4 regions of the Nonomuraea terrae genome follow, and region 1 is predicted to be linked to each of the others. Evidence: riboswitches for the same ligand, from Rfam matches in the RefSeq annotation. Region 1 holds a riboswitch; each other region holds the start of a gene.

Region 1 (7,269 bases):
GCTCACGCGCGGTCGCGTGCGCCACCAGCGCGTCGACCAGCTGCGGCACCTCGGGCACCAGCGACGACGGCGCCGGCACGGTGTCGTGGACGTGCCGGTAGGCCACCGACATCGGCGTCTCGCCGTCGTACGGCTGCTCCCCGGTCACCAGCTCGAACAGCATGATGCCCGCGGCGTAGACGTCGCTGCGCACGTCGGCGGCGCCGGTCATCACCTGCTCGGGCGCCATGTAGCCGATCGTGCCGATCATCATGCCGGTACGGGTCTGGTTGGTCGCCTCGATCGCCCTGGCCAGGCCGAAGTCGACGACCTTGACGCGGCCGTCGTCGGTCATCAGGACGTTCTCCGGCTTGACGTCGCGGTGCACCATCCCGGCCTGGTGGGCGGCGCCCAGCGCGGCGAGCACCGGGATCAGGATCTCCAGCGCCTCGCGGGCGGGCAGCCGGCCGCGCTGGCGCAGGATGTCGCGCAGGGTGCGGCCGGGGACGTACTCCATCGACAGGTAGACGACGTCGTTGTCGGTGCCCTGGTCGAAGACGTGCACGACATTGGGATGGGAAAGACTGGCGACCGACTTGGCCTCGCCGATGAACCTCCGGACGAACGCAGGGTCGGCGGCCAGCGAGCGGTGCATGACCTTCAGCGCCACCGTCCGGTCGAGACGGATGTCGAGCGCCAGGTAGACGGTAGCCATACCGCCCTGGGCGATCCGGCTCTCGATGCGGTAACGCCCATCGAGGAGTCGACCGACCAGCGGGTCCGCAGTCGTCGTATCCACCCCGCTGAGTTTACGGGCGTTTTGCCACTGGCAGGGCCCCACCGCCCGAAACCGATGCGGAGACGTGCCTCTCGGCGTGTCCCCGCACCGGTTCCGGCGTCGGTCTCCGCCTCGGACGGGATCGCGTCACGGCGTCATCGGCGACGACGCCTCGGCGTAGCGGCGGCGCGGGATGCGCCCCGCCTGCCGGGCCAGCCGGCCCGCCCTGACGGCCTCCTTCATGGCCGCCGCCATGAGGTCGGGCCGCTGCGCCCGGGTGACCGCCGTGGCCAGCAGGACGGCGTCGCAGCCCAGCTCCATCGCGAGCGCCGCGTCGCTGGCCGTGCCGATGCCGGCGTCGAGGATCACGGGGACCGAGGCGGCCTCCACGATCAGCTCGATGTTGTGCGGGTTGCGGATGCCCAGGCCCGAGCCGATCGGCGCGCCCAGGGGCATCACGGCCGCGCAGCCGGCCTGCTCCAGCCGCCGCGCCAGCGCCGGGTCGTCGCCGATGTACGGCAGCACCACGAACCCGTCGGCCACCAGCCGCTCGGCCGCGTCGAACGTCTCGATCGGATCGGGCAGCAGGGTCCGCTCGTCGGCGATGACCTCCAGCTTGACCCAGTCGGTGCCGAGCGCCTCGCGCGCCAGCCGGGCCGTCAGCACGGCCTCGCCCGCGGTGAAGCAGCCCGCCGTGTTGGGCAGCACCTTGATGTCGCGCCGGCGCAGCACGTCGAGCACGGAGCCGCGCGCGGCCGGGTCGAGCCGCCGCATCGCCACCGTGGTCAGCTCGGTGCCGGACGCCGCCAGCGCCTGGTCGAGCACCTCCAGGGAGGGCGCGCCGCCGGTCCCCATGATGAGCCGGGAGGAGAACTTCTCCCCGGCGATGATCAGATCATCCACCTTGCACCGCCGTCAGCACCTCCATGCGGTCACGTTCGCGCAGCGCCGTCGTCTCCCAGGCGCCGCGCGTGACCACCTCGTCGTTCACGGCCACGGCCACTCCGGTGGTGGCCGAGGTCAGCGTGCGTACGGCCTGCGCCACGGTGATGCCGTCGGCCACCTCGTGCGCGGACCCGTTGATGGTAACAATCATGAAAATTCCCGAAATCTCCCAGGCGCGCACAGGGCCGCCAGCTCGCTCTCCTCGCCCAGCAAAATCGCCGTCGTGAGCGGCGCCAGCAGCACGCCGCCCCGGTGGTGCCCGGTCGCGTACACCAGGCCCGGCGTCCCGCTCGGCCCGATGACGGGCAGGTTGTCCGGGGTGCCCGGCCGCAGCCCCGCCACCACGTCGGCGACCTCCAGCTCGGTGACGCCCGGCACCAGCTCCCTGGCGTCGCGCAGCAGCTCGTAGAGCCCACCGGCGGTCACCTTCGTGTCGAACCCCATCTCCTCCTGCGTGGCCCCGACCACCAGCTCGCCGTCACCCCGGGGGACGAGGTAGACGGAGGAACCGTGGACGGTGCCGCGTACGCACCGGCCGAGCAGCGGCTGAGGCGACCGCAACCGAATGATCTGCCCCTTCACGGGCCGCACCGGCACGTCGGCCAGCCCGGCACTCCAGGCCCCGGCGGCCAGCACCACCCGCTCCCCACGCACCTCGGCGGGCACGTCACCGCCCGGCTCCAGCCGTACGCCGACGACGGCGTCGCCCTCGTGCAGCAGGCCGCTGGCGCGGGCCCGCACCAGCGGGACTCCGCGCCGCTCCAGGGCGGTCAGCAGCGCCGCCGTGACGCGGCGCGGGTTGACCCAGGCGTCGTCCGGCGCCAGCAGCCCGCCCCGTACGGACGGCGCCAGCATCGGCTCCAGACGGCGGCACTCCCGCCCGGTCAGCCGCTCCACCGGCAGCCCGAGCTTGTCCATGAACGCCGCCAGCTCCTCCAGCGCGGCCAGGTCGTCGGCGCCGAAAGCCACGTCGAGCGTGCCCTCGGCCCGCAGGTCCAGCCCACGCCCAGCGGGACCGCCCTGCGCCGGCCGGAGCCCCACCGCGTGTCCCACGCTCTGCCGGCCTCCGGCGTCCAGGCCGGTCGTGCCCAGCCCCGCGTCGGCGGCCAGCTCGGCGGCGAAGGCCGGCCAGCGGCGCAGCGAGGCCACCCCGAGCCGCAACAGCGGCGCCTCGGTGTACGTCACCTCGCTGACCGGCGCCAGCATCCCCGCCGCCGCGTAGGAGGCGCCCGAGCCGGGCGCCGGGTCGATCACGGTGACCGGCCGCCCCTCGCGCGCCAGCCGCCAGGCCACGGACAGCCCGACGACCCCGCCACCCACGATCACATCCACCTGCGCTCCCTTCGCCGGCATGATCCGGATCAGGTGTCTTGCGGTCGAAGGCCCGTGCAGCCTTCCTCTCAGCCCGGTACCGGCCGGACTCCCGCGCGTCTTACCGCCCCCAGCCTACGGCCTCGGTACGGCGTCCGGGCAAGCCCCCCGTTAAGGTCATCACCGTGGAGCATGTCGTCGTGGTGGGAGCGGGCCTGGCCGGACTGCGGACGGTGGAGGCCCTGCGCGCGCGCGGCCACGCCGGCCGCATCACCCTCATCGGGCGCGAACGCCACCGCCCCTACGACCGCCCGCCCCTGTCCAAGGCGGTGCTGTCCGGCAAGGCCGACACCAGCTACGTCGAGACCGACCTCGCCGCGCTCGGCGTCGAGTTCCGCCCAGGCGTCGAGGCCAAGTCGCTGCGCGAGGGCGTCGTCGAGACCACCGAGGGCGAGCTCGGCTACGACGGCCTGGTCATCGCGACCGGAGCGGACCCGATCCGGCTGCCGGGCGACGGCCCCCAGCACGTCCTGCGCACCCTCGACGACGCCCACGAGCTGCGCGCCATGCTCGTCCCCGGCGCCCGCGTCGCCGTCATCGGCGCCGGCTGGATCGGCGCGGAGGTGGCCACCGCCGCCCGCCGCGCCGGCTGCGAGGTCACGGTCATCGAGGCCGCCGAGGCCCCGCTCGCCACGGCCGTCGGCACGGAGGTCGGCGCCCGCACCGAGCGCTGGTACGACGGCATCGACCTGCGGCTCCGCACGATGGTCGAGTCCGTCGAGGAGGGCGGCGTGCGCCTGGTCGGCGGCGGGTTCGTCGAGGCCCACGCCGTCGTCACCGGCATCGGCGTGCGCCCGGCCGTCGAGTGGCTGGCCGACGCCGACATCGACCTGCACAACGGCGTGGTCGCCGACGAGCACCTGCGCACCTCGCTGCCCGGGGTGGTGGCCGTGGGCGACTGCGCGGCGTGGTGGTCACGGCGCTGGCAGACCAGGCTCAGGGTCGAACACTGGGACACCGCCCTCAACGCCCCCGACGTGGCCGCCGCGACGCTGCTGGGTGAGCAGGCCGTCTACGACCCCGTCCCCTACTTCTGGTCGGAGCAGTTCGGCCACATGGTCCAGTACGCCGGCCACCACCCCGCCGGCCGGCGGCTCGTCCACCGGGGCGGGCCCGAGGGCAAATGGTCGGCCGTCTGGCTCACCGCCGGCGACACCATCGCCGCGGTTCTCGCCGTCGACCGGCCGCGCGACGTCGTCCAGGGGCGCCGGATCATCGAAGCCGGTCATCGCGTGGACACGGAACGCCTGGTAGATCCACAGGTATCCCTACGAGATTGTGTTGTTTGAGCAAGCACGGCATGTGGTAGTTGTGGGACCGTGACGCTTTCTGTTGCACAGATCGACCGGGAGACCGAGGCACTCGTCGACGAGTGGCTCACGCTCCCCGAAGTGGCCCAGCGCCTCGATCTCTCGATCGGCCGGGCCAAACAACTGCTCAAGGATCACAAGCTCCTCGGCGTCCGCCGGGGCAGCGGCGGGCCACAGGTGCCCGCGGTGTTCCTCCAGGGAAAGGACGTGATGAAGGGCCTGCCTGGCACGCTCACCGTGCTCCAGGACGCCGGTTACGACGACGCCGCCGCGTTGCGCTGGCTCTTCACCCCCGACGACTCGCTGCCCGGCTCGCCCATCGAGGCGATCAAGGCCGGCCGCCACACAGAGGTCAAGCGGCGTGCCCAAGCCCTCGCTTTCTGAGGCCCGCCTCTATCTCTGCACAGACGGCCGCCGCGACCGCGGCGACCTGGCAGAGTTCCTCGACGCGGTGCTGGCCGGCGGAGTGGACATCATCCAGCTGCGGGAGAAGGGCCTGGAGGCACGCGACGAACTCGCGCTCCTCGAGGTCTTCCGCGACGCCTGCGACCGGCACGGCAAGCTGCTCGCCGTCAACGACCGGGCGGACATCGCCTACGCCGCCCGACCCGACGTGCTCCATCTGGGGCAGGACGACCTTCCCGTGACGGTCGCGCGAGAGATACTCGGCGACGACATCGTCATCGGACGGTCCACCCACTCCGCCGCCGAGGCCTCCGCCGCGGCCGTGGAGGAGGGCGTCGACTACTTCTGCTGCGGCCCCGTGTGGCCCACGCCCACCAAGCCCGGCCGCCCGGCCCCCGGCCTGCCGCTGCTCGACCACGCGGCGGCGCTGGAGGCCACCCGGCCCTGGTTCGCCATCGGCGGCATCGACCTCGACACCCTCGACGAGGTCATGGCCCGCGGAGCGAGCCGGGTGGTGGTGGTCCGGGCCATCACCGAGGCCGACGACCCCGGGGCGGCCGCGGCGGAGTTCGCCAAACGCCTTTCGTCCCGCTGACCATGAGAAGGCGCCCGCCCGGCGATCCGGGCGGGCGCCTTCCGCTTTCCCGTCACATGGTGCGCGAGGTGGCGGCGATGGCGAGCTCCTTGAGCGCCGTACGCGCCTCCGGCGTGACCGGGGCCGCCTCCAGCGCCGCCAGCGCCTCGCCCAGATACTCGCCGATCAGCTCCTCGCACTCCCGCAGCGCCCCGGTGTCCCCGATGATCCGCCGCAGCGTCTCCACCCCGCTCTCGTCCAGCGCGGGATCGCCGAGCAGCCGCCGCACCGTCGCCGCGTCCTCGGCGGAGGCCGCCGCCAGGGTGCGGGCCACCAGCATCGTGCGCTTGCCCTCGCGCAGGTCGTCGCCCGCCGGCTTGCCGGTCTGCGCCGGGTCGCCGAACACGCCCAGGATGTCGTCGCGCAGCTGGAACGCGATCCCGACCCGCTGCCCGTAGCCGGTGCACAGCTCGTCCATCCACGGCTCCAGCCCGCGGCCGGCGAGCGCCAGCCCGAGGCGGAGCGGATGCTCCACCGAGTACTTGCCGCTCTTGTACAGCGCCACCCGCAGCGCCGACTCGAACGTGTTCTCGCCGTGCGCCTGCTCCAGCAGGTCGAGGTACTGGCCGCACATCAGCTCGGTGCGCATGTGGTCGTGCAGCGGCTGGGCCGCCTCCAGCACCTCACGCGGCAGGCCGCTGGCCCGCCACATGTCGGCCGACCAGATGAGCAGCAGGTTGCCCAGCAGGATCGCCGCGCCCTCGCCGAACTGCGCGGAGGAGCCGTGCCAGCCGGACTTCTCGTGCATCGCCTGGAAGCGGCGGTGCGCGGACGGCATGCCGCGGCGCAGGTCGCTCTTGTCCATCACGTCGTCGTGCACCAAAGCGCTGGCCTGCAGCAGCTCCAGCGAGGCGGCGGCGGTGAAGATGCCGGGCTCGTCCGTGCCCCCGGCGCCGCGCCAGCCCCAGTAGCAGAACGCGGGCCGCAGCCGCTTGCCGCCCGCGAGCAGCTCGTCCGCGGCGGTACGAAGGGGCCGGAACTCCGGCTCGCCACCCGAGGGCAGCTGTCGTTCGACGAACTCTCCGAGAACCTGTTCCACGTGCGTGCGCAGGGTGCCCATGCCGGCGGCGTCGTTGGTCATGTATTGAGACTAATGGTCGGATCCCGGATTGGGATCTCCACAGCGGGCCCCTTGCCCCGGTGCACCGCGAGAACGTACCTGTACCCTTGCCCCATGGCGCTTGGTCGACCTTCCATCCGGCCCGATCGGGTTCCCACCGTCCGCGAGCTGCTCGCCTCCGGTGGGCGTTCGTTCTCGTTCGAGTTCTTCCCGCCGAAGACCGACGAGGGCGAGCGCCAGCTCTGGCGCGCGATCAGGGAGCTGGAGTCGCTGCGGCCCACGTTCGTCTCGGTGACGTACGGCGCCGGCGGTTCCACGCGCGACCGCACGGTCGACATCGTCGAGCGGATCGCCCACGACACCACGCTCACCCCCGTGGCTCACTTCACCGCGGTCAACCACTCCGTTCGCGAGCTGCGCCACCTCGTGGGCCGCTTCGCCGACGCCGGGGTGCGCAACATGCTCGCCGTGCGCGGCGACCCGCCCGAGGACCCGATGGGCGAGTGGGTGCCCCACCCCGAGGGCGTGCTCTACGCCGAGGAGCTGGTACGGCTGATCAGGCAGGCCGGCGACTTCTGCGTGGGCGTGGCGGCCTTCCCCTACAAGCATCCGCGATCGCCGTCCATCGAGTCCGACACCGAATACTTCGTGCGCAAGTGCGAGGCGGGGGCCGACTACGCGATCACCCAGATGTTCTTCGAGGCCGACGACTACCTGCGGCTGCGCGACCGGGTGGCGGCCAGGGGCTGCGAGACGCCGATCATCCCGTGCATCATGCCGGTCACCC
Region 2 (7,269 bases), on a different contig from region 1:
CCAGAAGATCATCGCGGGCATCGGCAACGCCTACTCCGACGAGGTGCTGCACGCCGCGAAGATGTCGCCGTTCAAGATCGCCGCGACGCTGACCGACGCGCAGATCGCCGACCTGCACGAGGCCATCGTGACCACCCTGCGCGACGCGGTCGAGCGCGCCCAGGGTCTCGCGGCCAAGGATCTGAAGGCCGAGAAGAAGTCGGGCCTGCGCGTCCACAACCGCACGGGCCAGCCGTGCGACGTCTGCGGCGACACGATCCGCGAGGTCTCGTTCGCCGACTCCTCGCTGCAGTACTGCCCCACCTGCCAGACGGGCGGCAAGCCGCTGGCCGACCGCCGCCTGTCCCGGCTGCTCAAGTAGCGTCGTCAGGCCCGTACGGGCACCGGCTCCGCGGCGCGCGCCCGCGCGCGCAGGCCGACGGCGGCGATGACGGCGGCCAGCAGTGTGGCCGTCACCGGCACCACCAGAGCGGCCCGCATGGCGGCGAGCCCGGCCTCGGCGCCCGTCGCCGCGCCCAGGGCGGCCACGTTCACCGCCGTCACCGCCGACAGCCCGAGCGCCGCGCCGAACTGGAACGAGGAGTTGATCAGACCGCCGGCCAGGCCCTGCTCGTGCTCGGCGATGCCGTCGGTGGCCACGATGGTGAGCGGGCCGTAGACGAAGGCGAACATCAGGCCGATCAGCAGCATCGACGGCAGCATGGCGGCGTACACCCAGTCCAGGCCGACGCCGAGGAAGAGCGCGTAGGCCAGCAGGCCCGACAGCAGGCCGGCGAACACGACCTTGGCGTTGCCGTACCGGTTGACCAGCCACGGGGTCAGGATGGGGGCGAGCACCACGTCGGCGGCGGCGGCCAGCATCGCCAGGCCGGTCTGGATGGTGGACCAGCCGCGCAACTCCTGCAAATAGAGCGTGACCAGGAACTGGAAGCCGAAGAACGAGGCCGTGAGCAGGGCGGCCGTCACGTTGGCCCGGACCAGCGCCTTCGACCTGAAGATGCCCAGGCGCACCAGCGGATGGGCGGCGCGGCGTTCCACGGCGACGAACGCCGCCAGCAGCGCCAGCCCGCCCGCGAAGGCGGCGACGGTGAGCGGCCACCCGTCGGCCGGGTGCTCCAGGCGTACGACGCCGTAGACCAGCAGCATCATCGCGGTCGTGACGAGGACCGCGCCCGTCAGGTCGAACCCGCCCGCGGCGGGCCGTTCGCCGTCCGGCTTCCTCAGCAACGGGATGGCGGCGGCCAGGATCACCGCCGACATCAGCACCGGCGCGAAGAACACCCAGCGCCAGCCGAACGCCGTCAGCAGGCCGCCGATCACCAGGCCGAGCGCGAACCCGCCCGCGGCCGTCCCCGCGTAGATCAGCAGCGCCCGGTTGCGCACCGGGCCCTCGGGAAAGGTCGTGGTGATCAGCGACAGGCCGGCCGGCGTCATGAACGCGGCGGCGACCCCCGTGACGAACCGCGCCACGAGCAGCACCCACCCTTCGTCCGCGAAGCCGCCGAGCCCGGAGAAGACGAGGAAGACCACCAGCCAGAGCAGGAACATCCGCCGCCTGCCCAGCAGGTCGGCCGCCCGGCCGCCGAGCAGCATGAACCCGCCGTAGCCGAGCACGTACGCGCTCACGACGCCGCTCAGCATGCCGGTGGACAGCCCCAGGTCGGCCCGGATGGAGGGGAGGGCGACGTTCAGCATGGCCACGTCGATGCCCTCAAGGAAGATGGCTCCGCACAGAACAGCGAGTACGCCCCAAGAACGGGCAGAAACTGGCATCACGGTTACCTTTCGGCAGGTCGGTTATCTCTTGTAACCGTCCACATCATGGGCCAGTATGAAATGTCGTGGAAGACGGCACTTTAAGGTCACTCAGTTACTGCGAAAGCACCGTGGACGACGACTACGACGCCCGTCAGTGGGACACCCGGGAGGACTGCGAGGTCCGGCAGATCCTCGACCGCATCGCCGACAAGTGGTCGCTGCTGGTCATCGCCCTGCTCGACTGCCAGAGCCTGCGCTTCACCCAGCTCCGCCGCGAGATCGACGGCGTCAGCCAGCGCATGCTCAGCGTCACCCTGCGCCAGCTCGAACGCGACGGCCTGGTCACCCGCACGGTCCACCCCGTGGTGCCGCCACGGGTCGACTACGCGCTGACGCCGCTCGGCCGTACGTTGCACCAGACCATCAAGGCGCTGGTCACCTGGACGGAGGAGCACCGGGGGGAGATCGCGGCGGCGCGTGCCGACTACGACGCGCGGCGCGAGATGATGGAGACATGACCGTTCCCGAGATCGAGGCCAACGCCCTCCCCGACGACGCCTACCTGCTCGACGTCCGTGAGCAGGAAGAATGGCTGGCAGGGCACGCGCCGCAGGCCGTCCACATCCCGATGACGCAGATCCAGGGCCGCCTCGACGAGGTCCCCGCCGACCGCACGGTCTACGTCGTCTGCCGGGTGGGTGGCCGGTCGATGCAGGTGGCGGCGTGGCTCAACCAGCTCGGCCGCGACGCGGTCAACGTGGCGGGCGGCATGCAGTCGTGGGAGGCGGCGAGCCGTCCGATGGAGAGCGAGACCGGCCAGCCGCCGTTCGTCGCCTGAGCCCGGGAGAGGGGCGCCGCGCTGACCCTGGCCCGCTCCGTCGAGGGGCGGTCTGGCGGTCTGGTGAAGGGTTAGGGCATCATGGGGGCGTAAAGCCGGGTTGATCCTGGCTTTGCCATACCTGTCAACGCGGGAGCTTGGGGCTTACCAGGCTGAGAGGGCGACTGAGCGCTGTCGCCGACCGCACGAACCTGTCCGGGTAATGCCGGCGTAGGGAGTGTGCGATGACGCACGGCGTCGAAGAAGTCCCCCTGACCCTCGAAGGACGGCCGCCGAAGACGCTGGGCGTGCTCGACCAGGGTGCGCTCTGGGCCAACCTGGGGGTCAGCCTGCTCGGCTTCTCCGGGGCGCTGTTCCTGATCGACCCCCTCGACGGCGTCCCGCTCTCGCTGGGCGCGGCGCTCCTCGCCACCGTGATCGGCAGCCTGATCGGCACCGCCATGGTCGGCCTGTCGGCCATCCCGGGCACCCGGACGGGACAGCCCGCGATGGTGCTGCTGCGCGGGCTGTTCGGGGCCAGGATGTCGTACGTCCCCACGGTGCTGAACATCGTGCAGATGCTCGGCTGGGGCGCCTTCGAGCTGTGGGTGATCGCCAAGGCGGCCAACGCGATGTTCGGCGGGATCCCGTACGAGGCGTGGGTGATCGTGGCGGGTGTGCTGACCACCGCGCTGACGATCTGGCCGCTCGGCGCGATCCGGGTGCTGCGCCGGTACGTCACCATCGGGGTGATCATCTCGATGCTCTGGTTCGCCTGGCACATGATCTCCGACGCGCCCCCGTACACGGGCGGCTCGTGGGAGGCGTTCGCGCCGGCGGTCGACTACGTGATCGCGCTGTCGGTGTCGTGGGTGCCGATGGCCGCCGACTTCGCCCGGCACTCGCGGTCGAGCAAGGCCGCGTTCACCGGCGTGGTCGGGGGCTACACGCTGGCCCAGGTGGCCTGCCTCGGCCTCGGCGTGTACGCGGTCGCGATCGCGGGAGCCGAGGCGGTGGCGGCCGACTCGACGTCGGTGTTCGGCACGTTCGTCGCGGTGCCGCTGGGCGTGCTGTTCTTCGCCGTCCTGACGCTGCGCGAGACCGACCAGTCGTTCGCCAACGTCTACTCCACCACCATGTCGCTGCAGAACCTCATGCCGCGCGTGGACCGGCGCGTCTTCTCCGTCGCCATCGGCGTGCTGACCGTCGGCATCGCCCTGGTGGTGGACGTCAACTCCTACGGCGCGTTCCTGGGCGTGATCGGGGCGGTGTTCGTGCCGATGTTCGCGGTGCTCGCCGTCGAGTACTTCCTCTTCGGCGGCTCCCGCTCGTGGAACACCGCCGAGGACGCGCCTTCGCGCTGGTCGATGCTGGTGCCGTGGGCGCTCGGCTTCGTCGCGTACTGGCTGACCACCTCCACCCCGACCGTCGCCGGGTGGGACCAGATCTGGGCGGGCCTGCGCGATGCCATCGGCTTCACCCGCGAGCCGTGGATGAACGGCGCCCTCGGCGGCGCGGTCGTCGCGGCACTCGTGACCGCCGTGATCGGCCTGGTGCGGCAGCGCCGCTCAGCTGCCCGCTGAGACGCGCCGCTCGACGTTGAGGAGGTGCTGCTTGGCGGCCGCGCCTCCGGCGTAGTCGCCGAGCGAGCCGTCGGCGCGCACCACCCGGTGACACGGGGCGATCACGCAGACGGGGTTGGAGGCCAGCGCGTTGCCGATCGCCCGCAGCGCGCGCGGCCGGCCGATGCTCTCGCCGATCTCCTCCAGCGTCGTGGTGGTGCCGTAGGGGACGGCCATCGTCTTCTGCAGCACCGTACGAGCGAACGGGGTGGCGAGCGTCAGGTCGACCGGCGTGGCGAACGCCCGCAGCCGGCCCGAGAAGTAGGCGTCGAGCTCTCTGCGCACCGGGTCGAGCCGGCGCGGGTCGGGCCCGATGGAATCGCCCATATGCCTGCTGATCAGCTCGAACACATCGTTTTCCGCCTCGAAGCTGCAGGCCGCGATGCCCTTGCCGGTCACCGCTAGCACGAGCCGGCCCACGGCGCCGTCATAGGCGCCGAACGCGATGGCGGGCGGCCTCACTCCCCGATAGGTGCTGGAGGTCACCCGTAGCAGGGCATCGAGATCGGAACTCGACATTCCCCTCACCCTCCCCACCCGTCGAGAATCACCGTGACCGCAGCGTATCGGACGGATCGCCCGACGCACCCACCGCGCCACGGGCACTATGGAGGTGTGGGGGACCAATGGGCCGGTAGTGACGAGGAGATCGCCCGCGCGGTGCTCGCCAGCTCACCCAACGCCGTGGTCGCGCTCGACCGCGACCAGACCGTTCTGGTGTGGAACGATGCGGCCGAGCGCATGTTCGGCCACCCGGCGCAGGAGATGCTCGGGCGCCGGGCGCCGATCGTGCCCGATGAGCTGACCGCCGAGCACAACGCCGTGCTGGAGCGCGTACGCACCGGCGAGCCCGTGTCGCTGCACACCAAGCGGCTGCGCCGCGACGGCACGGTGCTCGACGTCCGCGTGGACATCGGCGCCCTGCGCCTCGGCAGCGCCGTGGCCGGGTACGTCTTCGTGCACCACCCGGCGCGGGCCGACGAGCTCGCCCGGCACCGGATGGCGCGCCGGGCCAGGCTGGTGCGCCGGCTCACCGACGTGGTCGGCGACATCAACTCCGAGCTGGAGCTGCCCGCCGTGCTCGACCGGATCTCGGCCAGCCTCACCGAGCTGACCGGGGCGGACGCCGGCGGGTTCGTGCTCATCGAGGGCGAACGCCTGCGGCTGGTGAGCACGTACCGGCTGCCGGAGGCGCTCAGGGGCATCACCACCGACCTGCGTACGAGCCTGGTGGACAAGCTGTTACGCACCGGCAAGACCGTGCTGCTGGAGTCCGACGGGCTGGACGACCTGGTGTGGGCGCGGCTCGACGGCCTGCACACCATCGCGCTGGGCCTCGCGGCCGTCGGCGGCCGGCCGTACGGCGCTCTGTACGCGCTGTTCGCCCGGCGCATCCCCGGACACCTGGAGCTGGAGCTGCTGGAGCTGCTCGCCGGCCACGCGGGCATCGCCGTCGGCAACGCCGTGGCCTACCAGGAGGCGGTACGCCAGCGGGCGCACGAACGGGCCGTGTTCGACGCCAGCGCCGACGGCATCGCCCTGCTCGACCATTACGGGCGCGTGGTGCGCTGGAACCCGGCCGCCGCAGGGCTGACGGGGCTGCCCGCCGAGGCCGTCGTCGGCGGCCCGCCGCCGTTCCCGCTGCCCAAGGTGGGCGAGAAGGTCACCTACCAGCTGGACAGCGGACGCTGGCTCGACGTCGTGGGCGCCCGCATCGAGGAGACGGGCGAGCTGGTCGTCGACTTCCGCGACGTGACCGCGGCCAAGGAGCTGGAGGAGGCCAAGGACCTGTTCCTCGCCACCACCAGCCACGAGTTGCGCACGCCGATCACGATCGTGCGGGGCTTCGCCGGCACGCTCGACGCGCGCTGGGACAAGATGAGCGACGGCGAGCGCCGTTCGGCCGTGCGCACGATCGCCGAGCGGTCGCGTTCGCTGGGCGAGCTGATGGACCACCTGCTGCTGGGCGCCAGGGCCGGGGCCGACGAGCTCAAGGTGCGCATGGAGGCGTTCGACCTGGCCGAGCGGATCGAGGGGGCCACCCTGGGGCTGCCCGAGCTGTCCGACCGGCACCGCGTCGAGGTGCTGGTGCCCGACGGGCTGCCGTACGTGCTGGGGGACGCGCTGGCCACCGACATCGTGCTCGGGCAGCTGCTGGAGAACGCGTTCAAGTACTCGCCGAAGGGCGGGCTGATCAGCGTGGCGGCCTGGCCCGAAGCCGGCGACGTCGTCGTGGTGGTGGACGACGAGGGAGTCGGTATCGCCCCACCTGACCGAGAGCGTATCTTTGAGCGTTTCGTGCAGGTGGACAGCGGGGACAGGAGAAGGTTTGGTGGAGTTGGGCTCGGTCTCTACATCGTCCGCAGCCTGGCCAGAGCACAGGGGGGAGATGTCAGTGCTCATCCGCGACCGGGGGGTGGCACGAGGATGCGGCTCGTTCTCAGATGCGCTTCCACTATCCGATCCGACACACCGATGCGGTAACGAGGTGGTCACAGTTGAGCTGACCTATCGTCCAATGTGTACAAGCTGTGATCGAGATGCGGTTTCTGGGATTGAGTAACGGGGCATTTCGGTCGTACCGGGGAGTGTTCCCGCGGGGGGCACAGGTGAACGGGGAGGTGGGTGTGTCAAGCGTGGTGCTGCTGCCGTACGCGCCGTCCAGCGTCGCCGTTGCCCGCCAGCGTCTGAGCACTGACCTGCAGGAAAATGGGGTCTTCTCCACCGCCATCGATGATGCGGTGCTCGTGGTGAGCGAGTTGCTGAGCAACGCGCTGCGGCACGCGCATCCGCTGCCGTCGGGCATGGTGCGGGTCGCCTGGCTGCGGAGCGACGACCACATCGAGGTGGCGGTCAGCGACGGGGGTGCGGCGACCGAGCCCAGGGCGGGCCGCCCGACCCTCTCGTCGCTCGGCGGCCGGGGGCTCGGCATCGTGGAGTACGTGGCGGAGAGCTGGGGGGTCAGGCACGATGGCGAAACGACCACCGTCTGGGCCATCCTGCCCGCCCCGGCGCAGTCGATGAACGGGCAGGTGGCGGCACTCAGAGAGGCCGGCTAGCGAGCACGGCCCG
Region 3 (7,269 bases), on a different contig from region 1:
CAACCGCCTGGCCGCGCTGCTCTTCTTCGGCCGCACGGAGCCCCCCCTGCCCGCCGAAGGTCTCAACTGCGCGCGCCTGGTGTTCCTCGACGAGTCCGTCCGGGCCCTCTACCTCAACTGGGAGGACAAGGCACGCGAGACGGTGGCGTTCATCCGGCTCGACGCCGGTCGCCATCCCGGCGACAAGGAGCTCGCCACGCTGATCGGCGAGCTGTCGATGCGGAGCGCCGACTTCCGCCGCCTGTGGGCGGAGCACGACGTCAGAGAACGCTCGAACGGCGAAGTCCGCGTGGACCACCCGCTCGTCGGCGAGCTGGTCCTCGACTACGAGAGCCTGAAGGTCGGCGACGACCCCGACCAGGTGCTGGTCACCTACCTGCCCGAGCCCGGCTCACCCAGCGACGAGGCCCTCCGCTTCCTGGCCAGCTGGCACAGCGGCCCTCTCCAGCCGCAGAACGCCGGACACTGACGTTCTCCCAGCGCCGGATCTAGGACCTCCGTGCCCGCGTGAAGGATCCGGAAGCGACCGGGTTCCGCCGGGTCTCGATCGGCTGATTCGTCGGTCCGCTCCGCTCCAGGTGGCGATGGTGGGGTATTCATGCGCCCGAATGACGATTCGGCTGCCCTTTGCCCGGATGATCGCAGAGTGAACGCCGCCGAGAGTAGCCGAGCCGGGAATCCGGCCTTCCGGGAGCACCACGGGGCTCACGCCGAGAAACCTACACGGACCCGACAGAAGCGTCCATATATCGAAAAAAGGCATTTTTCGATATATGGAGATGGAAAATGCGCGGAGTTGTGACGGCCATGACTCGTTGATGGTGAGGAAGCGTTTCAGTGTTCACCCAAGCGGGTAAAGCCGACGTGAATTCTGAGCTGCCTGTTTCCAGGAGCCACAGATGTCCCGTATCTCACTCACGCCGGCCGCCCGCGAGTCTCTGCGCGACGACGAAGTGGTGTTCTTCGACTGGCACGTGACCGGCCTCTGCTGCGCGGACGCGGGAGAGTTCTCGCTCAGGCCGTTGCGCCGCTCCCGGTTGCCCCGGCGCTCGCGCCGCCTCGGGACGACCGATCTGGTGTACGCCCATCCGTTCGCCTGGGTGCATCTCGCCGAGCTCCCCGTCACGATCGACTGCCGTCCGCTGTGGCGCTGGCGGCGCTTCACCTCCGATCTGCCGCCGGACGCCGGACTGCGCTGCTGCCTGGGCCGCCCCCTGTATGGCCCCGCCTCACCTGGAGGTAACCGTTGAAGCTGCGTTCCATCCTCATCTGGACGGCGGTCGCCATCGTCGGCGGCGTGGGGTGGGCGATGCTCGCCCTGTCCAGAGGAGAGAACGTCAACGCGGTGTGGCTCCTGTGCGCCGCGCTCGGCTCGTACGCCATCGCCTACCGGTTCTACGCCCGCTTCATCGTCAAGAAGGTGCTGCGGGCCGATGACCGCCGGGCCACTCCGGCCGAACGGCTCGACAACGGCGTCGACTACCAGCCGACCGACCGCCGCATCCTGTTCGGCCACCACTTCGCCGCGATCGCCGGGGCCGGGCCGCTGGTCGGGCCCGTGCTGGCGGCGCAGATGGGCTACCTGCCCGGCACCATCTGGATCATCGCGGGGGTGATCTTCGCCGGGGCCGTCCAGGACATGGTGGTGCTGTTCTTCTCGATGCGCCGCAACGGGCGCAGCCTCGGGCAGATGGCCCGCGAGGAGATCGGCCCGGTCGGCGGCGCGGCGGCGCTCATCGCGGTCTTCGCCATCATGATCATCCTGCTGGCCGTGCTGGCGCTGGTCGTGGTGAACGCGCTGGCGCAGTCGCCGTGGGGTGTCTTCTCGATCGCGATGACCATCCCGATCGCCCTGTTCATGGGCTTCTACCTGCGGATGATCAGGCCCGGCAAGGTCGTCGAGGCCAGCGTGATCGGCGTCGCGCTGCTGCTGCTGGCGATCGTGGCCGGCGGCTGGGTGCAGGAGTCGAGCTGGGCGCCGTTCTTCACGCTGAGCCCGTCCGCCATCGCGCTGTGGCTCATCGCGTACGGGTTCGTCGCCGCCGTGCTGCCCGTCTGGATGCTGCTCGCGCCGCGCGACTACCTGTCGACGTTCATGAAGATCGGCACGATCGTGCTGATCGCGATCGGCATCGCGGTCACCATGCCGGTCATGCAGACCCCCGCCTTCACCGACTTCGCCTTCACCGGCGACGGGCCGGTCTTCGCCGGGTCGCTGTTCCCGTTCGTGTTCATCACGATCGCCTGCGGCGCGTTGTCGGGGTTCCACTCGCTGATCTCGTCCGGCACGACGCCCAAGATGATCCAGAAGGAGAGCCAGGTCCGCCTGATCGGGTACGGCTCCATGCTCATGGAGTCGTTCGTGGCCGTCATGGCGATCACGGCGGCCTGCGTGCTCACCCCCGGCCTCTACTTCGCGATGAACTCCCCGGCCGGCGTCGTCGGCACCACCGTGCAGAGCGCCGCCGAGGCCGTCACGAACATGGGCTTCATCATCACGCCCGAGCAGCTGCAGGCGGCGGCGACGGCCGTACAGGAGGAGACGCTGATCGCCCGGACGGGCGGCGCGCCGACGCTGGCGGTGGGCATCTCCCAGATCTTCTCCGGGTTCCTCGGGGGCCAGGCGCTGCAGGCGTTCTGGTACCACTTCGCGATCATGTTCGAGGCGCTGTTCATCCTCACCACCGTCGACGCCGGCACCCGCGTCGGGCGCTTCATGCTCCAGGACACCATCGGCAACCTGTGGAAGCCGATGGGCCGGGTGAGCTGGTGGCCGAGCGTCTACATCTCCAGCGCCGTCGTCGTGGCGGCCTGGGGTTACTTCCTCTACCAGGGCGTCAACGACCCGCTCGGCGGCATCAACCAGCTGTTCCCGTTGTTCGGCATCGCCAACCAGCTGCTCGCCGCGGTGGCGCTCACCGTCGCCACCACTCTGCTGATCAAGAGCGGGCGGCTGAAATGGGCCTGGGTCACGGCGGTGCCCCTGGCCTGGGACGTCGCCGTCACGCTGACGGCGAGCTGGCAGAAGATCTTCTCGCCCGACCCGGGGCTCGGCTTCTTCGCCCAGCGCGACCGCTACCAGACCGCGCTCGACCAGGGCCAGTTGCTCGCGCCCGCCCGGACGGAGGACGCGATGCGGCAGATCGTGATCAACTCGACCGTCGACGGCATCCTGGCGGCCCTGTTCGCCATTCTGATCATCGTCGTCATCGTGGACGCCATGCGGGTGTGGGTGAAGGCGATCAGATCGCCGGAGCCGCTGCCGAGCACGGAGGAGCCGTTCCAGGAGTCGAAGATCCTCGCGCCGTCCGGCCTCATCCCCACCCGCGAGGAACGGGAGGCGATGGCCAGGGCCACAGCGGGGAGCTGAGCGTCAGGGCGCGAGCCACCGCTCGGTCGGCCAGGTCTCGCGCCTCCAGGCGCTGTCCCAGAACATCCACTCGTACGCCGCCGCCCGGCAGTACGCCCGCTCCATGGCCGCGCGGGTGTCCGGCCCGGCGGCGGCGGCGAGCCGGTCGGCGACGGCCTTGGCCTGCTCCACGGAGGCCGCGAAGCCGGGGTCGGAGTAGGTGGAGATCCACTTCCCGTACGGGTGGCCGTCCAGGTCGCCGGCCCTGCCGAGCAGCGCCGTGCCGACGTCCTGATAGATCCAGAAGCACGGCAGCACCGCCGCCGCGATCACCGGGTACGGCGCGGTGAGCGCGGTCGCCTGCAGGAACGACGCGTACGCCAGGCACGTCGGCGACGTGGCGACGCCCTCGGCGTCGGCGCCCAGGTCGGCGACGTAGCCGGCGTGCAGCAGGCGCTCGGCGGCCAGCGCGGTGTGCGCGCTCTGCGCGTAGAACGCGGCCTCCGCCGGGTCGCCGGCGCGGGCCGACGCCGTGGCGAGCGTCTTGGAGAACGCCTCCAGATAGCGGCCGTCCTGCACGATGTAGAACGCGAACCGCTCGGGTTCGAGCGTGCCGTCGCCGAGTGCGACGTTGAACGGGTGGTCGTGGATGGCCTTCATCAACTCGGCCGTGCGCTGCCACATGTCGTCGCAGAACATGACGTCCCTTCGCTAGTGCGAACTAGAGCAGGTTCGACGGGTGTGATCTCAGCCCGGACGCCCGGGCACCCCGCGTCAACGCGCCGACTGTAACACGGGATTAGCCGGACATCTTGTACGTCAGCCCTCATGTGGGTTGTTACCTGGCGATTCATTCCAAGATCAGGCAGTTACTCCTTGATCAACATCCAGGTTTCGGCTGCCGTTAACCCGGCCTGATATGTCCCTTTGTAACGTTCGTCCCAGTCACGCGCCCTCCTCCCCGTGCGATCCCGATCGGGATCAGGACGCGGTCGGTGATCAGGCCCTGACCTCCTTCCCTCTGCACGACCATGTCCGAGGAGACGCATGTCCACGGAAACCCTGACGTCCGCCGGCGCGCCCATCGACGCGTACGGCACGCCGCTGATCGACGCCGCGGACCTCGTCCCCGGAGCCCGCGTCCTGATCAAGGACGAGACCCGGTACGCCTCCGGCAGCCACAAGGAACCCGCGGCGCGGGCCGTGGTGGCCCGCGCCGCCGCCGACGGGTACCGCCATGTGGTGGTCGCGACGTGCGGCAACTACGGCCGCGCGATGGCGATGGCGTGCCGCGCTGCCGGCATGACCTGCACAATCGTCCTGCCCGAGGGCTGGAGCGACGGTGGCGCGTGGATGCGCGCCGCGGGGGCTCACGTGCATCTGGTGCCCGGCAGCTACGAGGACGCCGTGGACGAGTCCCGCCGGGTGGCCGCGGAGGAGGGCGCGGTCGACGGCAACGTGGACGGCCCGTACGCGGACGCGGTGTTCGAGGGACACGGCGTGGTGGTCCCCGCGCTGCGGGAGGCCCTCGGCGAGCCGCCCGCGGCGCTGTGGGTCCCGGTGGGCAACGGCACCACGACGATCGCCGTCCACCGGCGGATGCGGGCACTCGGCTGGTCCAGCGTGATCAACGGTGTGTGTTCCGCGGGCAACAACCCGGTGGTGACGAGCTGGCCCGGCGAGTACCGGATGTTGCCGCCGGACGCCGTCACGGCGTCGGACCACAACCAGCCGCTGGTCAACTGGCACGCCCTGCAGGGCGCCGAGGCCATGGCGGCCATCGCCGACACCGGCGGCGCGGTGTTCGGGGTCCACGACGAGCAGTTGATCGAGGCCAGGGCCGCGCTCACCCCGTACGGTGCGAGCCCGACCGCGGCCGGGGCGGCGGCCCTGGCCGGGCTGCTCGCGCGCGCCCGCGCGGCGGGCCCGCTGTCCGGAACCCACGTCGTGCTGCTCAGCGGACGCTGACCGTACCTGCCGCACCTGATCGGGGAAACGATGACCGCACTGACCGGAGGCGGCCCCGCGCTGCTCTTCGCGCGCACCAAGGTGACCCGGGACGACCAGCGGGTCTTCGTCGCCAAGCTGGCCGCGCTGGCCGTGCTGACCGCCGTGGGGGTGGTCCTCGCGCTGCGCCCGGAGTTACCCCTGGTCGCCGTGGGCGTGGTGATCCTCGCCGCGATGTACACGCACGCCGTCGAGTTGCAGCACCAGTGCCTGCACCACTCGGCGTTCCGCAGGCCCTGGCCGCACCGGCTGGCCGGCGTCCCGCTGGGCCTGCCCCTGATGGTGGTCTACAGCCACTACCGCCTGCGTCACCTGCAGCATCACCGTTATCTCGGCACGCCCCAGGACACCGAGTTCTTCGGCTTCGACACCCGGGCACCGCTGACCGTGTCACACCTGGTACGCGGGCTGCTCGACTACCGGCGGCTCGCCTCGGTCCTGTGGGAGGTGCTGCTCGCCGCCACGGGCCGCTGGACGTACGGGTTCGGCGCGGTCAGCCCGGCCATGCGCCGCCGCATCGTCGTGGACCACCTGGTCCTGGGCGGGGCCGTCCTGGCCGCGCTCGGCGTCGCCGTGGCCGGGTACGGCCAGTACCCGCTCCGGCTGTGGGTGCTGCCCCTCCTGCTCGCGGTGCCACTGCACTTCCTCGTGGAGCTGCCCGAGCACGTCCTCTGCGACACCGACAGCACCGATGTGCTGCGCAACACGCGGTCGATCAGGGGGAGCCGGCTGAGCACCTGGTTCACCAACGGCAACAACCTGCACATCGAGCACCATGCCGCGATGAGCGTGCCGATCAACCTGCTGCCCGGCCGTCACGAGGAGACCCGCCGCCACGCCGTCCACGTGGAGCGTACGTACGCGGACTTCTACCGCACCCTCTGGGCGGCCCTTCGCCGGCCGCACGGGAGAGGTGAGGCATGAGCGACATGCGCATCGCCGGCCCGGCGGAGGCGTCCCACGGTTCCGCCACGGGATCGCGGGACGCGGCCCCGGCCTTCGACGTGCTCGCCGCCGTCGCCGAGCAGGCACACCGAACGCCCGGCGCCCCGGCTCTGATCGACACGACGGGGCAGACCTCGTACGCGGCGCTGGTGGCGGAGGTGGACCGGCTGGCGGGCGTGCTGGCGGCCGCCGGGGTCGGGCCCGGTGACCTGGTCGGGCTGTGCCTGCCGCGCGGGCGGGCGGCGGTGACGGCGCTGCTCGCGGTGTTGCGCGCCGGGGCCGGGTACGTGCCGCTCGATCCCGGCTATCCGGCGGCGCGGCTGGCGCTGATGCTGGAGGACACGCGACCCAGGGTCGTCCTGGTGGACGCCGACCCGCCGCTGCCCGCCGGCACCCCGGTGCTGCGCCTGGAAGAGGCCGGCCCGGCCGACGCGCCGCCGCCCGCCGCCGCCGCGTCTCCGGACGACGCCGCCTATGTCATCTTCACCTCCGGCTCCACCGGCCGTCCCAAGGGCGTGCTGGTGCCCCGGCGCGGCTGGTCGCACTTCTGCGAGGTGGCCCGGGACGCGTACGGCATTGGGCCTGACGACCGCGTGCTCCAGTTCGCCTCGCTCAGCTTCGACGCGAGCGTCCAGGAGATCTTCCCCGCGCTGATCGCGGGCGCGGCCGTCGTCGTCCGCGACGAGGACATGATCAGCCGGCCGGACCTGTTCCTCGACCGCTGCGCCGACCTCGGCGTCACCGTGCTCGCCATGGCCACCGCGTACTGGCGGGAGCTCGTGTCCGCGATCGACAGGCACGAGGCGGCGCTGCCGGCGAGCGTCCGCATGGTGATCATCGGCGGGGAGGCGGCGCATGCCCGGACCGTCGAGCGCTGGCGCGCACGGGTCCGCCCCGGCGTGCGGCTGCTCAACACCTACGGCCCGACAGAGACGATCGTCACGGCGACCGTCGCCGACCTGACCTCC
Region 4 (7,269 bases), on a different contig from region 1:
GGCCGGCGCCGGCCGATCCCCGACCCGTGGCGGCAGTACGTGGCCGTGCGCGACCTGGACCTGCGCCGCAACGGCATCGTCTGGCTGCCGCCCGCACCGCTGAACAACACCTACGCCGTCGGCGTCACCAAGGCCACCGCCCAGCGGTGGGGCCTGCGGACGATCTCCGACATCAGGAAGATCCCGGTGCGGCAGCGTACGTTCTGCGTCGACCACGAGACCTTCGGCAGGGACGACGGTTTCCTCGGCATGCTCAGGGCCTACGGCCTGCGCTACGGCACCGACATCCCCGGACAGGGCGTGCGCCGGGTGTCGGTCGGTGTGCTCTACGACTCCGTCGCGAGCGACAGGTGCGCTCTCGGCATGGTGACCACGACGGACGGCCGGGTCGAGGCGCTCGACCTGACGCTCCTGCAGGACGACAAGAAGTTCTTCCCCCTCTACAACGCGTCGGTGACCATGCGGCGCGAGCTCGCCGACGCCCACCCGGAGATCGCCCGGATCTTCGCGCCCATCAGCGCCAAGCTGACCGACAAGGTGATGCGCGACCTCAACGCCCAGGTGGACGTGGACGGCGACGTGCCCGCCCTGGTCGCCCGCGACTGGCTCAGAGCCGAGGGTTTCGTCCGGTGATGGCGTTAGCCATACCGGGCCACGGGCAGGCCGCCTGATATGTCGGAAACACCACCACCACAGAAGCAGCCGTACCCGGGTCAGACCGGCGAAATGGCCCCCGAGCCGCGCGACGAGATGCGCGGCTACCAGGGCAGGGGCCTGCTGCAGGACAAGAAGTGCCTGATCACCGGCGGCGACTCGGGCATCGGCAGGGCGGTCGCCGTGGCCTTCGCCAAGGAGGGGGCCGACGTCGCGATCGCGTACCTGAACGAGCACGAGGACGCCGCGCACACCCGCAAGCTGGTCGAGGCCACCGGCCGGCGCTGCGTGCCGCTGCCCGGCGACCTGGGCGACCGCGCCCACTGCGCCTCGGTCGTCGAGCAGGCCGTCTCCGAGCTGGGCGGCCTGGACGTCCTGGTCAACAACGTGGCGTACCAGGCGCCGGTGAGCGGCCTGGAGGAGCTGACCGACGAGCAGTGGGAGCACACGTTCGCGGTCAACATCCACAGCTACTTCCGCGTGACCAAGGCCGCCCTGCCCCACCTGCGGGAGGGCGGCGCGATCATCAACACCTCCTCGATCAACGGCCTGCGCGGCAACAAGTCGCTCATCGACTACGCCGCCACGAAGGGCGCCATCAACGCCTTCACCTACTCCATGGCGCAGAACCTGGTCGAACGCGGCATCCGGGTCAACGCCGTGGCACCGGGCCCGGTGTGGACGCCGCTGATCCCGGCGACCATGCCCGAGGAGAAGGTGGGCAAATTCGGTCAGCAGGTGCCGATGCAGCGGGCCGCCGACCCGGACGAGATCGCCCCTTCGTACGTCTTCTTCGCCTCCGGGCTGATGTCGTCGTACTACACGGGCGAGGTCCTCGCCCCGATCGGCGGCGAGACGCTGCCTGGATGAGCGGAGGCGGCCACCGGTCAGGTTTCCGGCGTGGTGGCCGTTCCCCGATCGTGGGCAAGGAGGCCGGCGCCGCCGCCGGCCTCCTCATTCACCGGCTAGTCGACGTAGATCTCGCCGCCGAGGCGGCGGAACTCGGCGGCCTTCTCGGCGTACCCCTGCTCGCGGATCTCGTGGCTGATGCGCATCGAGCAGAACTTCGGGCCGCACATCGAGCAGAAGTGGGCCGTCTTGGCCGGCGCGGCGGGCAGCGTCTCGTCGTGGAAGGACCGGGCCGTGTCAGGGTCGAGCGACAGGTCGAACTGGTCCTCCCAGCGGAACTCGAACCGCGCGTCCGACAGCGCGTCGTCCCACGCCTGGGCCTGCGGATGCCCCTTGGCCAGGTCCGCGGCGTGGGCGGCGATCTTGTACGTGATCACGCCGGTCTTGACGTCGTCCTTGTCCGGCAGGCCGAGATGCTCCTTCGGGGTGACGTAACAGAGCATCGCGGTGCCGAACCAGCCGATCATGGCGGCCCCGATGCCCGAGGTGATGTGGTCGTAGCCAGGGGCGATGTCGGTCACGAGCGGGCCGAGCGTGTAGAACGGCGCGTCGTCGCAGAGCTCCTGCTGCAGCTCGACGTTCTCCTTGATCTTGTGCATGGGCACGTGGCCCGGGCCCTCGATCATGACCTGCACGTCGTACTCTCGCGCGATCGTGGTCAGCTCCCCGAGCGTGCGCAGCTCGGCGAACTGGGCCTCGTCGTTCGCGTCCGCGATCGAGCCGGGGCGCAGGCCGTCACCGAGCGAGAACGACACGTCGTAGCGGGCCAGGATCTCGCACATCTCGGCGAAGTTCTCGTACAGGAAGCTCTCGCGGTGGTGCGCCAGGCACCAGGCGGCCATGATCGAGCCCCCGCGCGAGACGATGCCGGTCTTGCGGCCGGCGGTCAGCGGCACGTACGACAGCCGCACGCCCGCGTGCACGGTCACGTAGTCGACGCCCTGCTCGCACTGCTCGATCAGGGTGTCGCGGTAGACCTCCCACGACAGCGCCTCGGGGCGCCCCTTGACCTTCTCCAGTGCCTGGTAGATCGGCACGGTCCCGACCGGCACCGGCGAGTTGCGCAGGATCCACTCGCGCGTCTCGTGGATGTCGTCGCCGGTGGACAGGTCCATGATCGTGTCGGCGCCCCACCGGGTGGCCCAGGTCATCTTCTCGACCTCCTCCTCGATGGAGGAGGTCACGGCGGAGTTGCCGATGTTGGCGTTGATCTTGACGAGGAAGTTCCTGCCGATGATCATCGGCTCGGACTCGGGGTGGTTGACGTTCGCGGGGATGATGGCCCGTCCGGCCGCCACCTCCTGCCGGACGAATTCGGGGGTGACCCCCTCGCGCACGGCGATGAACTCCATCTCCTTGGTCACGATCCCGCGCCGGGCGCAGCCGACCTGGGTGACCGGCTCTCCCTTCTCGCGGCGCTCGGCAACCCAGGGCTCGCGCAGCCGCGGCAGACCACGCCGCAGGTCAGGCTCGTACGAGGGGTCGGTGTACGGGCCCGAGGTGTCGTACAGCGTCACCGCCGATCCGTTGGACAGGTGCACCTGCCGCATCGGCACGCGCAGGTCACCGGTGTAGATCTTGGAGAATCGGGGCTGGTGCGCGTCAGTCATCGCGCAAACTCCCTTCGCCGGCATTACCCGGAGCAGGTTCTGGCGGTCGGCGGCTTTCAGCCGTCCTCTCAGCCCGATGTGCAGGGCTCCCGCGTTGGACGGCGGTGATCGTACCCACGCCCGGCATCGCCTGAAACATGGTGCGTTTGTGTGAATTGATGTTTGGTGACCCTCCTGGGCGGTACGGACCACTTCGGGGGGACTATGAAGAAGATCGTCGCTGTCGCCGGACTCGTGGTGCTGGCCGCGGTCGGCGCCACCGCAGCCGCTGGGGACGGTAGCGACCAGCGCGAAGTGAGCCAGGAACAGTACGACACGCTGATCGCCCAGTGTCGCTACGCGGACACCGGACCCGCGAGGTGCCGCGCGGAGGTCAGACGGACGTACCGCGTCGGCAACGAGGACACGGAGCTCGACTGCCGCGCGTACGCCGGCGTGGCCGTGTGCGGCGAGCTCAAACTCAGCAAGACCGAGCGCCGGTGCGTGCGCGAGTCCACCGAGCAGGGATTGTCCCTCCGCCGCGCCGAAGTGGAGTGCTACACGCGATCGTGAGGAGCTGACATCGGTTGATCATCGTGGGCGTGGACGGCTCCCGTACCGGCCTTGACGCCGCCGGCTGGGCCGCCACCGAGGCGAAGCTGCGGGGGGCGCCGCTCACCGTGGCCTACGCCGTGCCGAAGTGGTTGTGCGAGCAGGAGGCCCTCCACTACGCCGAGGTGGCCCGGTGGATGCGCGACTCCGCCCACACCGTGCTGACCGCGGCGCAGGACCGCGCCCGCCGCGAGTGGCCGCAGGTCAGCGTGGAAGGCGTGCTGCTGCCCGGCGACCCTCGATCGGCCCTGGTCAAGGCGTCGGAACGGGCCGAGCTGCTGGTCGTCGGCAACCGCGGCGTCGGCGGCGTACGCGGGCTGCTCATCGGCTCGGCCGCGCACGGGGTCGCCACGCACGCCCGGACGAACGTCGTGCTCGTCCAGCACCAGCCGGCCGTCTCACGCGGCGAGATCGTGGCCGGGACCGACAACTCCCCCGGCGCCGAGCGCGCGATCGAGTTCGCCTTCCGCGAAGCAGGGCTGCGGGGCGCCCGGCTGCGCGTCGTGTACGCCTGGGCCTGGCCCCGGTCCACCGGCTTCGAGCCTGCCGACCGCGACAGCGAACAGGACGCGCTGGACCTGCTGAAAGACCGGCTGACCGGCCACCGCGACCGGCACCCCGCGGTCGACGTGGTTCCCGAGGTCGTGCACGGGCACCCGCTGGAGGTGCTGAAAGAGGCCGCGGTGGGCGCGGACCTGCTGGTCGTCGGCTCGCGCGGGCACGGGCAGCTCGCGGGCATGCTGCTCGGCTCCATCAGCCAGGCCCTGCTGCACCACGCGCCCTGCCCCCTGGCCGTGGTCCGCACTAGTTCATGACGATGGGCGCCATCCGCGGCTTGGCCAGCCGTACGTAGTCGTCCGTGGCCAGCGCCACCGAGCGGTCGAGGCGGGCGGCGTTGAAGTACAGCTCGGGCTGCCCCAGCAGCGACGGGTCGGCGACCAGCTCCAGCCGCGGGTCGTAGCTGAACGGCAGCACCGTCCCGCTGACGCTGCCCGCCAGCTCCTCGGCCTTGTCCTTGCCGGCGAAGCCGACGTACGTGCCGTCGAGCAGCTCCTTGACGGCCTGCAGGTCGAGCCGGGCGTCGCCGGGCACGACGGCCAGCACGTGCCGCGTCTGCTTCTTGCCGATCTTGACCATCACGATCAGGCACTTGGCCGCCTGCGACACGTCGTGCCCGCGCAACGCGCTGACCTCGTCCGTACGCCCCTCGGGAGCGTGGTCGATCAGCCGGTAGCGCGCTCCTGCCGCGTCCATGTCGGCGATCAGCCGCTCGTAGGCGGCGTACGGCTCACCAGTCACTGCTCAGCATCTCCTTCACCGCGGCGATCCGGTCCTCGTCGCGCCGGTAGAACACCCACTGTTTGATCTTCCTGCCGCGGATCAGGCCCGCCTTCGCGAGCACCTTGAGATGCTCGCCGCAGGTCGGCTGGCTCACGCCCAGCTTCTCGGCGATGAACAGCGAGCAGACGCCGTCGCGCACGAGGTCGCCCTCGCGCTGCGGCGAGAAGTGGCGCGCGGGGTCGCGCAGCCATTCCAGGATCCGCAGCCGCTTGTCATTGGCCAACGCCTTGACCAGGTCGACATCCAGCACCACGGCATTATGGCAATTAGCTAATTCCCTGTCTATGGGGGCGCCCTCCACTTGGCTCAGCACCCTGGAGTGGGCCACCTACACGGCCCTTCACCCCGGCACCGGCGCTCGTGGCCGCCGAAGCGACGTTCTCCCACCCACGGAGAGAACCGCCGACGGCGACCTCGCGCAGCGGACGATCAGGAGGACGCCTCCACAACGGGCGGCCCTTTCGCTGACCGGCGCCAGCACGCCCCCCGCCAGGAGCACGGGAGGACCTTCGCCGGCCTTCACCAACACGCCCCTGTCAGGAGGACGCCTTCACCACAGAAGGACCTTCGCCGGCCTACACCAACACGCAGCCCGTCAGGAGGACGCCTTCACCACAGAAGGACCTTCGCCGGCCTACACCAACACGCAGCCCGTCAGGAGGACGCCTTCACCACAGGAGGACCTTCGCTGGCCTGCACCAACACGAAGCCCTGCCCCCGGAACGCCAACTGCATGGCCTCGCCGCTCCCCCGCCCGATCAGCGCGCCCGCCTTCATCGTCCGGTTGACGCCGACCTGCAACCCCGCACTCCAGCAGACCGCCGCCTGCCCATCGACGAACGTCGGCATGCGCGCCACGTCGAGCAACACCGGCGTGCCATGAGTGGTCACCGCGACCCATCCGGTGCCGGTGACCGTGGTGTTGAACAACCCACCGGCCGCCACCCCGGCCCCCTGGACCCGCTGGATGTCCCAGGTCATCTGCGGCTGGAACGCCAGCAGATTACGCCCGTTGACCGTGATCCCCTCGTTCTCCAGATAGAACAGGTGGATGTCGTCGGCATTGTCGGCCAGATAGAGCACCCCCTGCCCGCGCACCCGCATCAGCGAGGCACCCTCACCCGTCACTGCCTTCTTCAGCAGCTTGCCGAGCCCGCCGGCGCCCTCGTAGTCGAAGTCCATCTGCCCCTGAAAGGCGACCATCGACCCCTGCTTGGCCAGTACCTCGGGGAGCTGCACGCGCAACATCTTGCCGTTCTCCAGCGCAAAGCCAGGAGGCAACTGCCGAGGATCGAAATTCCCGAAAATCGAGCTACGCACGGTCCAGCCTTTCGCGGGGGAACTGACACCGCCACCCTACGAAGAACCCCACCACCGCGCGCGTCCGAACCCCGGCCACCCGCGCCCATCAGCCCTTACCAAGGCCAAGCCCCACCCCAGCAGCTCGCCCGAAGCCTCATACCGGACGCCATTGAGCAGAGCCCAGGACCGGTCAGCGCCTTCCAGCGGAACCCTCGATCAGCCGGCACCCCTGCCAAAGCCTCGCTCAGCCGCGCGCGCCCGCACCCGCAGCCAGATCCCGCACGACCTGAATCAACTCCGCCGGGTCGAACGGCTTGGTCAGGTAGGCGTCCACCCCGATGCCCCGGCCCCGCTTCTTGTCGTCGTCCTGCGCCCTGGCCGTGACGAGCACGACCTTGATGTGCCGCGTGGCCTCCTCGGTACGCAACCGCTCCGCCGTCGTCCACCCGTCCAGGCACGGCATCATCACGTCAAGCGTGATGACATCAGGCATGACGTCGAGCACGCGATCAAGGCAGTCCTGCCCATCGGTGGCGGTCACGACCTCGAACCCCTCAAGGTTCAGGTTGACCGCGATGAGCTGCCGGATCACCTCGTCGTCGTCCACGACCAGCACTTTCCCAAGAACCTCGCCCACGGCCGCAAAGGTACCCGCGCCGGCCCGATCACGTGCGGTTTCACACGAACTGTTCGCCGACCTTTATCTGGTGCCGAGTGGTGCTCAGATGCTGATAGCCTTGTCACGCATCGAGCCCCCTTAGCTCAGGGGATAGAGCACCGGCCTCCGGAGCCGGGTGCGTAGGTTCGAATCCTACAGGGGGCACTCGATCTCGATCAGCGGCTTAGCCAGCTGACCAGGGCG

Evidence for each region. Region 1 has a riboswitch for thiamine pyrophosphate ahead of ACIBP6_RS18115 (FAD-dependent oxidoreductase). Riboswitches for the same ligand answer to the same signal wherever they lie in the genome.
Region 2: it holds a riboswitch for thiamine pyrophosphate, as region 1 does, so the genes downstream of both, ACIBP6_RS30245 (purine-cytosine permease family protein) here and ACIBP6_RS18115 (FAD-dependent oxidoreductase) in region 1, are expected to answer to the same signal.
Region 3: it holds a riboswitch for thiamine pyrophosphate, as region 1 does, so the genes downstream of both, ACIBP6_RS39180 (TenA family protein) here and ACIBP6_RS18115 (FAD-dependent oxidoreductase) in region 1, are expected to answer to the same signal.
Region 4: it holds a riboswitch for thiamine pyrophosphate, as region 1 does, so the genes downstream of both, thiC (phosphomethylpyrimidine synthase ThiC) here and ACIBP6_RS18115 (FAD-dependent oxidoreductase) in region 1, are expected to answer to the same signal.

Annotation. Positions count from the first base shown of each region.
Region 1 covers NZ_JBITLL010000004.1:8,294-15,562, reverse strand. Annotated here, with positions in the region: gene pknB (Stk1 family PASTA domain-containing Ser/Thr kinase) at 1-778, opposite strand, end outside; gene ACIBP6_RS18125 (thiazole synthase) at 905-1,660, opposite strand; gene thiS (sulfur carrier protein ThiS) at 1,653-1,853, opposite strand; gene ACIBP6_RS18115 (FAD-dependent oxidoreductase) at 1,850-3,055, opposite strand; TPP riboswitch at 3,024-3,139, opposite strand; gene ACIBP6_RS18110 (NAD(P)/FAD-dependent oxidoreductase) at 3,199-4,362, shown strand; gene ACIBP6_RS18105 (Rv2175c family DNA-binding protein) at 4,393-4,767, shown strand; gene thiE (thiamine phosphate synthase) at 4,745-5,383, shown strand; gene ACIBP6_RS18095 (polyprenyl synthetase family protein) at 5,436-6,503, opposite strand; gene metF (methylenetetrahydrofolate reductase [NAD(P)H]) at 6,597-7,269, shown strand, end outside.
Region 2 covers NZ_JBITLL010000006.1:202,863-210,131, reverse strand. Annotated here, with positions in the region: gene ACIBP6_RS30265 (Fpg/Nei family DNA glycosylase) at 1-361, shown strand, start outside; gene ACIBP6_RS30260 (MFS transporter) at 367-1,773, opposite strand; gene ACIBP6_RS30255 (winged helix-turn-helix transcriptional regulator) at 1,887-2,276, shown strand; gene ACIBP6_RS30250 (rhodanese-like domain-containing protein) at 2,273-2,596, shown strand; TPP riboswitch at 2,716-2,830, shown strand; gene ACIBP6_RS30245 (purine-cytosine permease family protein) at 2,821-4,158, shown strand; gene ACIBP6_RS30240 (methylated-DNA--[protein]-cysteine S-methyltransferase) at 4,144-4,716, opposite strand; gene ACIBP6_RS30235 (PAS domain S-box protein) at 4,813-6,681, shown strand; gene ACIBP6_RS30230 (ATP-binding protein) at 6,825-7,256, shown strand; gene ACIBP6_RS30225 (YidC/Oxa1 family membrane protein insertase) at 7,240-7,269, opposite strand, start outside.
Region 3 covers NZ_JBITLL010000008.1:188,955-196,223, reverse strand. Annotated here, with positions in the region: gene ACIBP6_RS39195 (helix-turn-helix transcriptional regulator) at 1-469, shown strand, start outside; gene ACIBP6_RS39190 (hypothetical protein) at 900-1,250, shown strand; gene ACIBP6_RS39185 (carbon starvation CstA family protein) at 1,247-3,370, shown strand; gene ACIBP6_RS39180 (TenA family protein) at 3,374-4,048, opposite strand; TPP riboswitch at 4,036-4,131, opposite strand; gene ACIBP6_RS39175 (pyridoxal-phosphate dependent enzyme) at 4,397-5,317, shown strand; gene ACIBP6_RS39170 (fatty acid desaturase family protein) at 5,348-6,280, shown strand; gene ACIBP6_RS39165 (amino acid adenylation domain-containing protein) at 6,277-7,269, shown strand, end outside.
Region 4 covers NZ_JBITLL010000007.1:409,648-416,916, reverse strand. Annotated here, with positions in the region: gene ACIBP6_RS35985 (glycine betaine ABC transporter substrate-binding protein) at 1-633, shown strand, start outside; gene ACIBP6_RS35980 (SDR family oxidoreductase) at 673-1,524, shown strand; gene thiC (phosphomethylpyrimidine synthase ThiC) at 1,620-3,173, opposite strand; TPP riboswitch at 3,166-3,276, opposite strand; gene ACIBP6_RS35970 (hypothetical protein) at 3,378-3,725, shown strand; gene ACIBP6_RS35965 (universal stress protein) at 3,749-4,579, shown strand; gene ACIBP6_RS35960 (YbaK/prolyl-tRNA synthetase associated domain-containing protein) at 4,569-5,063, opposite strand; gene ACIBP6_RS35955 (ArsR/SmtB family transcription factor) at 5,053-5,355, opposite strand; gene ACIBP6_RS35950 (AIM24 family protein) at 5,760-6,425, opposite strand; gene ACIBP6_RS35945 (response regulator) at 6,652-7,044, opposite strand; tRNA gene ACIBP6_RS35940 (tRNA-Arg) at 7,159-7,230, shown strand.